Linked DNA regions of Funiculus sociatus GB2-C1. The protein of the gene in region 1 interacts with the protein of each later gene in a pairwise test. Links are inferred from orthologs where the notes say so. Each region holds a gene or a part of one and is shown on either strand. Other genes may lie near its edges.

Evidence for each region. Proteins that work in one complex are often made in the same cells at the same time.
Region 2: the proteins of leuS (region 1) and ligA interact in binary tests that used the Escherichia coli proteins (3 or more experiments, as listed by UniProt). The link is inferred for Funiculus sociatus GB2-C1 from one-to-one orthologs.

What each region holds. Positions count from the first base shown.
Region 1 is NZ_JAMPKJ010000005.1:34,610-39,116, forward strand. Bases 975-4,089 are described here. They hold leuS (leucine--tRNA ligase), read right to left. Parts: upstream 3,757-4,089; coding sequence 1,192-3,756; downstream 975-1,191. Other genes in these bases: NDI42_RS03980 (hypothetical protein), read left to right, coding at 975-1,032; NDI42_RS03990 (gamma-glutamylcyclotransferase family protein), read left to right, coding at 3,894-4,089. In the rest of the region: NDI42_RS03975 (family 10 glycosylhydrolase), read left to right, coding at 1-779; more of NDI42_RS03980, read left to right, coding at 823-974; more of NDI42_RS03990, read left to right, coding at 4,090-4,286; NDI42_RS03995 (anti-sigma factor family protein), read right to left, coding at 4,446-4,507.
Region 2 is NZ_JAMPKJ010000078.1:14,129-18,476, forward strand. What follows is about bases 721-3,676. They hold ligA (NAD-dependent DNA ligase LigA), read left to right. Parts: upstream 721-1,147; coding sequence 1,148-3,205; downstream 3,206-3,676. Other genes in these bases: NDI42_RS24865 (glycerophosphodiester phosphodiesterase), read right to left, coding at 721-940; NDI42_RS24875 (DMT family transporter), read left to right, coding at 3,337-3,676. Outside these bases: more of NDI42_RS24865, read right to left, coding at 1-720; more of NDI42_RS24875, read left to right, coding at 3,677-4,260. UniProt on the Escherichia coli protein: DNA ligase that catalyzes the formation of phosphodiester linkages between 5'-phosphoryl and 3'-hydroxyl groups in double-stranded DNA using NAD as a coenzyme and as the energy source for the reaction.

The DNA of each region.
Region 1 (4,507 bases):
GCCGTCGTCCGGATGGGGTACTTTTTGACTACATTCGGTATCCACGGCAGGCAGGTGCCAGCTCTGTAGTTACCAAAGTCCAAGACTTATGGATTTATGGAGACGGTGCACGAGAAGCTTTGTATCAACGCGCTCTTAACAACAAGGGACGAGATTTAATTCAGCGTTACTTGACAAAAGGCTTTATTCGTGCAGGTGATGTTGCAGAGGTGGATAAGCTTTACCCGCAGGAAGGATCGCCGCTTTGGCAGGGACGTAAACCCCCGGAGGAGGAAATGAAAGCCACCCCTGGTCAGCGTCAACCATTGCTGCAATGGGAGCTGTGGCAATTGAGTGTTGCCCACGCTGCTCAAGGCGTTCTGGATTTTATAAATTTAGCCAGCCAGCCTGCGGCTAGGCAAGGAATTACCACCGGGGCAGTGTTTTTTCCAGAGGGGAACCAACCCATCGGACAGGGAGGTTATGATTCCAGAATCCAGCCTTGGGATCGGTTTCCGGCTTCTATGGAGTGGCATCCGATGTCCTACGGAACCTGCGGCAGCACCAACTGCATTGTCTCCCAAGTTCAGCGAGTCTTGAGCCAGGCACCGCCGGGAACTCAGGTTCAACCAGTATTGGCGGGAGCCTGGGGAAAGTCGTATAATTCTCGCCCATCGCTAGAAGACCAGATGCAGGCAATTCGCTCTGGAACCCCACAAATTAACGCAGTGAGCCATTTTGCCTTCTCCTGGCAAGAACCGGAAGTAGATCGCGATCGCAAATCCTGCCGTTCCCGCTAAGTTACTCGTTCCTGGGTTGCGGCCTCGGAACGAATAACCAGCTGTGTTAAGATCCAAGCAATTAAGTTTTAGCCGCGAGTGGCTCTACTGGTACGATTCCAACTCTAAGCGTTTCCCGGCACCAGAGAATGTTATTCAACAGGAGCGCCAACGAGCTGAAGTTAAACGCCAACGCGCTGACAGGGCTGAACAGCAGCTTGCCCAATTAATGGCTAAGTTACAAGAGCGAGGAATCGATCTCAAAGAGCTTTAGAAAAAGCGATCTCTTTTCATATTAGTGGTTAACGCTTCCCTGTACCACGGCTTTAACTTATTGTCAATTAGCAAGACTCATTCCCAGACTGAGTCTGGGAATGAGTCGGAAGAGAACTTTTCTCGTTCCCAGGCTCAGCCTGGTGCCTCCACCCTAAACCTACGCCACCACAAAATTAACCAACTTTCCAGGCACCACAATTACCTTTTTAATCTCCTTACCCTGGATATGCTTCAAAGCCACCTCTGACTCACGGGCATACTTCTCCAAAGCCTCCCGACTAGCATCAGCAGGCACTTGAATCGCCCCGCGAGTTTTGCCCATAATCTGAATCACCAAAGTAATTTCATCAACCACCAAGGCATCTGGGTCAACGTTAGGCCAGGTTTGCAAGTGTACTGACTCAGTGTTACCTAAATTCCACAACTCATCAGCAATGTGAGGAGCAAAAGGTGCCAGTAACAAAATCAAAGTATTTATCCCTTCCGCATACACAGGAGAATCTTTGCAGATGGCATCAGTAAGCGCATTACTTAACTTCATCAACTCAGAAACCGCCGTATTGAATTGATATTCGCCCTCTAAATCTTCCGTGACAGCTTGGATAGCATTGTGAATTGCTCGTCGCAAATCTTTTTCAGGTTTTGTTAGTTGTCCCTTGTCCGTTGTTTGTTGTGAAGACGACTGACTGCTGTTAAACTCCGCAACCAAACGCCACACACGATTTAAAAAGCGGAATTGTCCCTCAACGTCAGCATCATCCCATTCCAAATCCTTTTCCGGAGGTGCCTTGAACAAGGTAAACATCCGCGCCGTATCTGCACCGTACTTGGCGAGAACTTCCAACGGATCTACACCGTTGTACTTCGACTTCGACATTTTCTCATAGAAGACTTCCAACGGTTTACCCGTTTCCGGGTCTTTTGGGGCTGTCGGGTCTTTTACCTGTGCCGCTGGAATATACTTACCAGTCTCAGGATTTTTGTAAGTTATACCCTGTACCATGCCTTGAGTTAGCAAGCGCTGGAAGGGTTCGTCAAAATTCAGCAAGCCGCAGTCTCGCAACACTTTAGTAAAGAAGCGCGAGTAAAGCAAGTGCAAAATTGCGTGTTCAATTCCGCCTACATACTGATCTACAGGCATCCAGTCGTTTGTCTTCGTCTTGTCGAATACCTGTTGTCTGTTATTAGCGTCGGGATAGCGCAAGAAATACCACGAGGAATCGATAAATGTGTCCATCGTGTCTGTTTCCCGCTTTGCTTGTGTTCCGCAACTCGGACAAGGCACATTTACCCAATCCATCCCAGACAAAGGAGAAGCACCGCGTCCGGTAAATTCTACATTTTCCGGCAATACTACTGGCAAGTCTTCGTCCGGGACTGGCACTATACCGCACTTGGGACAGTGAATGACCGGGATAGGCGCACCCCAATAGCGTTGTCGGGAAATTAGCCAATCTCGCAAGCGATACTGTATCCGCGCTTTCCCGAAACCTTTTTGTTCGGCGTATTGAATAATCGCTGACTTGGCTTCGTTTGAATCCATGCCATTGAAGATGTCAGAATTAACTACAACTCCCGCCTCGGTATAAGCTTCTTTCAAAGTTATGATTGTATCAGCTGCATCAGCACGCACAATTACCACGTTGATTGGCAAATCGTTTCCATTAGCAAACTTGAAATCCCGAACATCGTGAGCGGGTACACCCATCACCGCGCCCGTGCCATACTCGTACAATACATAATCTGCGCTCCAAATCGGAATCTCTTCGCCAGTGAAGGGGTTAATCGCCTTACCACCTGTAGGAATACCCCGCTTTGGCTTATCTTCAGCAGTACGTTCCAACTCAGTTTGGTTGGAAACTTCCTGAATAAAGGCTTCTACAGCCGCTTTCCGTTCTGGAGTAGTAACCTTCGCAGTTAAAGGATGCTCTGGTGCCAAGACTACGTAAGTAACACCATAGACAGTATCGGGACGGGTAGTAAAAACACCGATTTTTTCATCCTTCCCGACAATCGGAAATTCTAAGTAAGCGCCAACAGATTTACCAATCCAGTTAGCCTGCATCAACTTTACACGCTCAGGCCATCCGTTCAACTTGTCCAAATCGTTGAGCAATTGCTCGGCATAATCGGTAATCTTGAGGAACCACTGCCGCAACAACTTGCGCTCAACTTTGGCACCGGAACGCCAAGAACGCCCTTCGTTATCAACTTGCTCGTTTGCCAATACTGTCTGGTCGATGGGGTCCCAGTTGACGGCGGATTCTTTCTGATAAGCTAGTCCGCGAGAGAAAAATTGCAAGAAAATCCACTGCGTCCACTTGTAATAGTCGGGAGAACAAGTAGTTACTTCGCGACTCCAGTCTATAGAAAGCCCCAACTGCTGTAACTGACGCCGCATCTGAGCAATATTTTGATAAGTCCACTCTGCTGGAGGAACGCCCCGGTCAATGGCGGCATTTTCCGCTGGCAAACCAAAGGCATCCCAACCCATCGGATGGAGTACGCGATACCCTTGCATCCGCTTGAGTCGGGCAATCACGTCTGTGATGGTGTAGTTGCGAACGTGTCCCATATGCAGGCTGCCCGATGGATACGGAAACATAGACAGGGCGTAGAATTTCGGCTTGCTGCTGTCTGTAGGGGTTTTATCTAAGCCTTGTTCTATCCAAGTCTGTTGCCACTTTTCCTCTATTGCTGCTGGGTTGTATCGGGACTCCACAACGAAAACTCCTACTGGGTCATTAATCGTCTACATTTTCCTAATTCTGTCATACTACCTCGCTGGGTGTGGCATTAGTAGGGGGTTTCAGTTTATAAGTGACAAACGAATGACATCTGAAGTTGTCTAGTCATCAAATGTTAAAAGTATTCGTTTACGGCACTCTCAAGCCTGGGGGGTCGAATTATCAACGTTATTGTGCGGGTAAGGTGGTGGAGGAGACAAGCGCGATCGCGCACGGTAAACTCTTCGCCCTAAAATTAGGTTATCCCGCCATGACTATAGGCAACGGGAAAGTTCACGGCTTTTTGCTGTCTTTCGCCGATTCAGCAGTTTTACTGAATTTGGATGAATTGGAAGATTACGACCAAGAGCGGAAAGCAGCACAAAATTTATATAATCGGCACGAAATCCAGACGTATGATTTAGATGCGCGATCGCTAGGGACGGCGTGGGTTTATCTGATGACACCAGAGCAAGTTAGACGCTACGGGGGTGTTGCTCTGCCGTGTGGTTACTGGAAAGGATAAAACCCTGAAGTGCAAATAAGTTAAAGCCCCTCTCTACCTAACCCTCCCCTCAAAGGGCTAGGGTTAGGTGGAGAAGGGTGGGAAAGATGTTAACTGTGAATTGACTGAGCGTTTCATCCCCCCAACTCTAAAGGTCAATTGAGGGGTTAAGAATGTAAATTAATAACTTTGATTTTGTGTATCTTCGGCAGAGTTTAGCAGTTGGTTGAGAGAGTGTTCTG
Region 2 (4,348 bases), on another replicon or contig:
CAATCAGCGTGGTAGGTTCTTTTAATGGCCTGTCAGCATCGCTGATCACACCATCCCCATTCAGATCGTCAGCTTTACCATCCCCATCGCGATCCACAGTTGCAGAAGGTATAATTAACCCTTTTGAAGGGCCAATCCCTTGTGCATATTCGGCAATACCTGCTAATCCTGTAGAAGTTACCAAGTCGCCATAAGTCCGAGAGTCCCCACTGACAACAAAATCATACGGCTGAGAGCCACTTCCACCAAACAACTGAACTAGAGAGACATCCGTTAAGGTGTTCAGTCGTTGTAGGTTTGCAACTTCAAAAGACTGAATGAAAACCGCATCGTCAGCATCAGTGTACCCGTTAGCCGTGAGGATTTCTACTAAAGGTTCTTCCAGCGATAAACCCACAGAATTAAAGTACGTGGGGTGCTTGGTTTCCGGGTAAATACCAATGGTGCGACCAGTTTCCGCACTTTTGCGCTTGGCTAGGTCAATAACCTCTTGCAGAGTAGGAACTTCGTATAAACCGTCATAAGCTGTACTACGCAGCTGGGGAAGACGCTCTTTGGCGCGGAGAGTTTTGATTTCTGCTAGAGTGAAGTCTTCGGTAAACCAGCCTTCTACTTCTGCCCCATCAATAATTTTAGTGGTGTAACGGTCAGCAAATTCTGGACGACTGGAAACATCGGTGGTTCCAGAAATTTCGTTTTCATGACGAGCAATCAGAACGCCGTCTTTAGTTGAAACTACGTCTGGTTCAATATAGTCAGCCCCCATGTCAATTGCTAACTCATAAGCAGCCAGCGTATGCTCTGGGCGATAGCCACTGGCTCCCCGGTGTCCAATTACAATCGGGGGTGCGCCCGTTAAAGTTGCGGCTGCTGCTTCACCAACAGGTACAAGTGCCAAAGCTGCCGTTGCTAATAATACCAACTTCAAAGAACGAAACATAATTTCAGCTAAGTAAATGAATATGCCTAAGTGAATATACAGGTATGACATTAAGCTTAGAGAGCAATCTAGGTTAATTTAAGTATAAATACGGTTTAAAACTTGCTCCTCGTTCCCCGTTTCGGGGTGGGAACGAGAAACAGATAGGGGGTTTTGCTAGTTACACTAAAATCGAACGGCTATAAGTTTTTGGTGGGGATAGACTCCGTGGAACAGGTGACACAGGCAGTCAAACAACGGGTTCAGGAACTGCGGCAGCTGTTGCAGAATGCCAGCTTAGCTTACTATGTCCTTGATAATCCCATCATGGAGGATGCTGTCTACGATCAGTTGTATCGGGAACTGCAAGACTTAGAAAGCAAGTATCCGGAACTGATAACGTCCGATAGCCCTACCCAGCGCGTGGGAGAACGACCAGCATCACAATTTACATCGGTAAGGCACAATATTCCCCTCTACAGCCTCGAAAATGCCTTCAATATGAAGGAATTTGCTAAATGGCAGGAACGTTGGCAGCGCCACCGTCAAGAATCTCCTCTTGCTCAGGGAGGGTTAGGCGAGATTGAATATGTGTGTGAGCTGAAAATTGACGGTTCTGCTATAGCTTTGACTTATGAAAATGGGATTCTGGTGAGGGGAGCAACTAGGGGTGATGGTGTCGCTGGTGAAGATATTACCCAAAATGTGCGGACGATTCGTTCGATTCCGTTACGGTTGAATCTAGACAATCCTCCTGGTTGCGTTGAGGTGCGCGGTGAGGCATTTTTAGGGTTGGAGGTGTTTAAACAAATCAATCAGGAACGCTCCTCTGCTGGCGAGTCCCTATTCGCCAATCCCCGCAATGCGGCGGCTGGCACTTTGCGGCAGTTAGACTCGCGAATTGTGGCGCAGAGACGGCTGGATTTCTTTGCCTATACTTTGCAAATTCCCGGTAAGGATGATGCTGAGGTTGCTAAAACGCAGTGGGAATCGCTGGAATTGTTGCAAGAGATGGGTTTCCGGGTGAATCCGAATCGGAAACTCTGCCGCTCTTTAGAGGATGTGCAGGCTTATTATGAATACTGGGATACAGAACGGCTGAATTTGCCCTACATGACTGATGGGGTGGTGGTGAAGCTGAATTCGATTCTGCTTCAGAAGCAGCTGGGATTTACTCAGAAGTTTCCCCGCTGGGCTGTGGCGCTGAAATATCCGGCTGAACAAGCTCCGACGCGGGTGGAAAATATTTCCGTGAATGTGGGACGGACGGGGGCGCTGACACCACTGGCGGAGTTGCAGCCTGTGCAATTGGCCGGGACTACCGTACAAAGAGCTACATTACACAATAGCGATTATGTGCGATCGCTTGATATCCGCATTGGCGATACAGTAATTATCCACAAGGCGGGCGAAATCATACCAGAAGTGGTGCGCGTTTTGCAAGAACTTCGCCCATCTGGTACGCAACCTTTCCAAATGCCTACCTGTTGCCCAGTGTGCAATCAGCCAGTAGTAAAACCACAAGATGAGGCGGTGACGCGCTGCGTGAATGCGTCTTGCCCAGCTATCTTAAAAGGGGCGCTGGTTCACTGGGCGAGTCGCAACGCGATGGATATCAACGGGTTGGGCGAAAAGCTGATGCACCAGTTGGTTGATAAAGGTTTGGTGGATTCGGTTGCTGACTTGTACGATTTAACTGTTGACAGGTTGGCATCTTTGGAACGGATGGGCAAAAAGTTAGCCGAGAAGTTGGTGGATGCGATCGCGCACTCAAAAACTCAACCTTGGTCTAGAGTATTATATGGTTTGGGAATCCGTCACGTCGGTAGCGTGAATGCTCAGACTTTAACTCAAAAATTCACCACAGTTGAGCAGCTTTCTTCTGCATCAGCAACCGATATTGAAGCAGTTTACGGCATTGGCCCCGAAATTGCCCAAGCTGTTTATCAGTGGTTCCGAGTTCCAGCGAATCAGGCTTTGATTGACAGACTCAAGGCATCTGGGTTACAACTCGCCAATCAGGAGGCGGGGAAAATGCCCACTCCACAAGAAAATCTGTTTTTACAGGGCAAAATCTTTGTGATTACTGGCACTTTACCCACGCTGAAGCGAGATGAGGCGAAAGCACTCATAGAAAAAGCGGGAGGGAAAGTGACAAATTCTGTCAGCGCCAAAACTGACTACTTACTTGTCGGGGAAGACGCAGGTTCTAAGTTGGAAAAAGCTCAAGAATTGGGAATCACCCAGTTGAGTGAAGCCCAATTGCTAGAAATAGTCGAAGATTAGATGTCATCAGCAAACACACAATGGAAAGAGTAGGGAGCGTGCGCTTTGATTGCGTAACGCTCCTTTTCCTTGAAAGTACCCGGCAGGCTTTAGTCGTCAGGCTTATTTTACCAAAAATCGGATTAATCCTAATGCAACTTCATTCTAGTTCCGGTAGATGGCGCTTAGGACTAGCGTTATCACTTGTGACTGTATTCCTATGGGGAATTCTACCTATTGCTCTGACGGTGACGCTGCAAGCGTTGGATGTTTACACCGTCACTTGGTTTCGCTTTCTGGTATCTTTTGGATTGTTAGCGATTTATTTAGCGGCACGGAAACAATTACCATCAGTAGAAAAACTGAAAACAACGCCTATAGGATTATTAGCGATCGCTATCTTATTTTTAGCAGCTAATTACATCCTTTTTCTACAAGGTTTGCAGCTAACTTCCCCAGCTAATACCCAAGTTCTCATTCAAATGGCTCCCGTGCTTATGGGTTTGGGCGGCTTAGCTTTTTTTAAAGAACGCTATACTTTGCGTCAATGGATAGGTTTAGGCGTACTAACTCTAGGATTCGCGCTGTTCTTTCACGAGCAATTAACTAACTTAATTACAGCGCAGGGCAAATATTTAATCGGCTGTGGCTTAATTGTGCTGGCAGCTATAACTTGGGCTATTTATGCTTTAGCTCAAAAACAGCTTTTGCAAAAATTGCCTTCTTCTAACATTATGCTGCTAATCTATGGCGGCTGTGCAATTTTGTTCACTCCGTTTATCACAGCGCAACCGATTCTTACACTGAATCCCTTACATTTAGGAATGCTACTTTTTTGTGCTTTGAATACTGTTATTGCTTACGGTGCTTTTGCCGAATCTTTAGAACACTGGGAAGCATCGCGAGTAAGTGCCGTTTTAGCTATTACTCCTATTGTAACTTTGATATCTGTGTCCGCTGTGGCGGTTTTTTTACCTAGTTTAATCGCCCCGGAAAAACTCACAATATTGGGGATTTTTGGAGCAATTTCAGTAGTATCTGGCTCGATAGCGATCGCGCTAGGAAAATCGCGTTAATCTTAGAATATCATGCGATTTGATTGTAGTTGTGATTCAGGGGTTCAGATACCCGACTTCTTTAAGAAGTCGGGTATCTAGCTTTCAC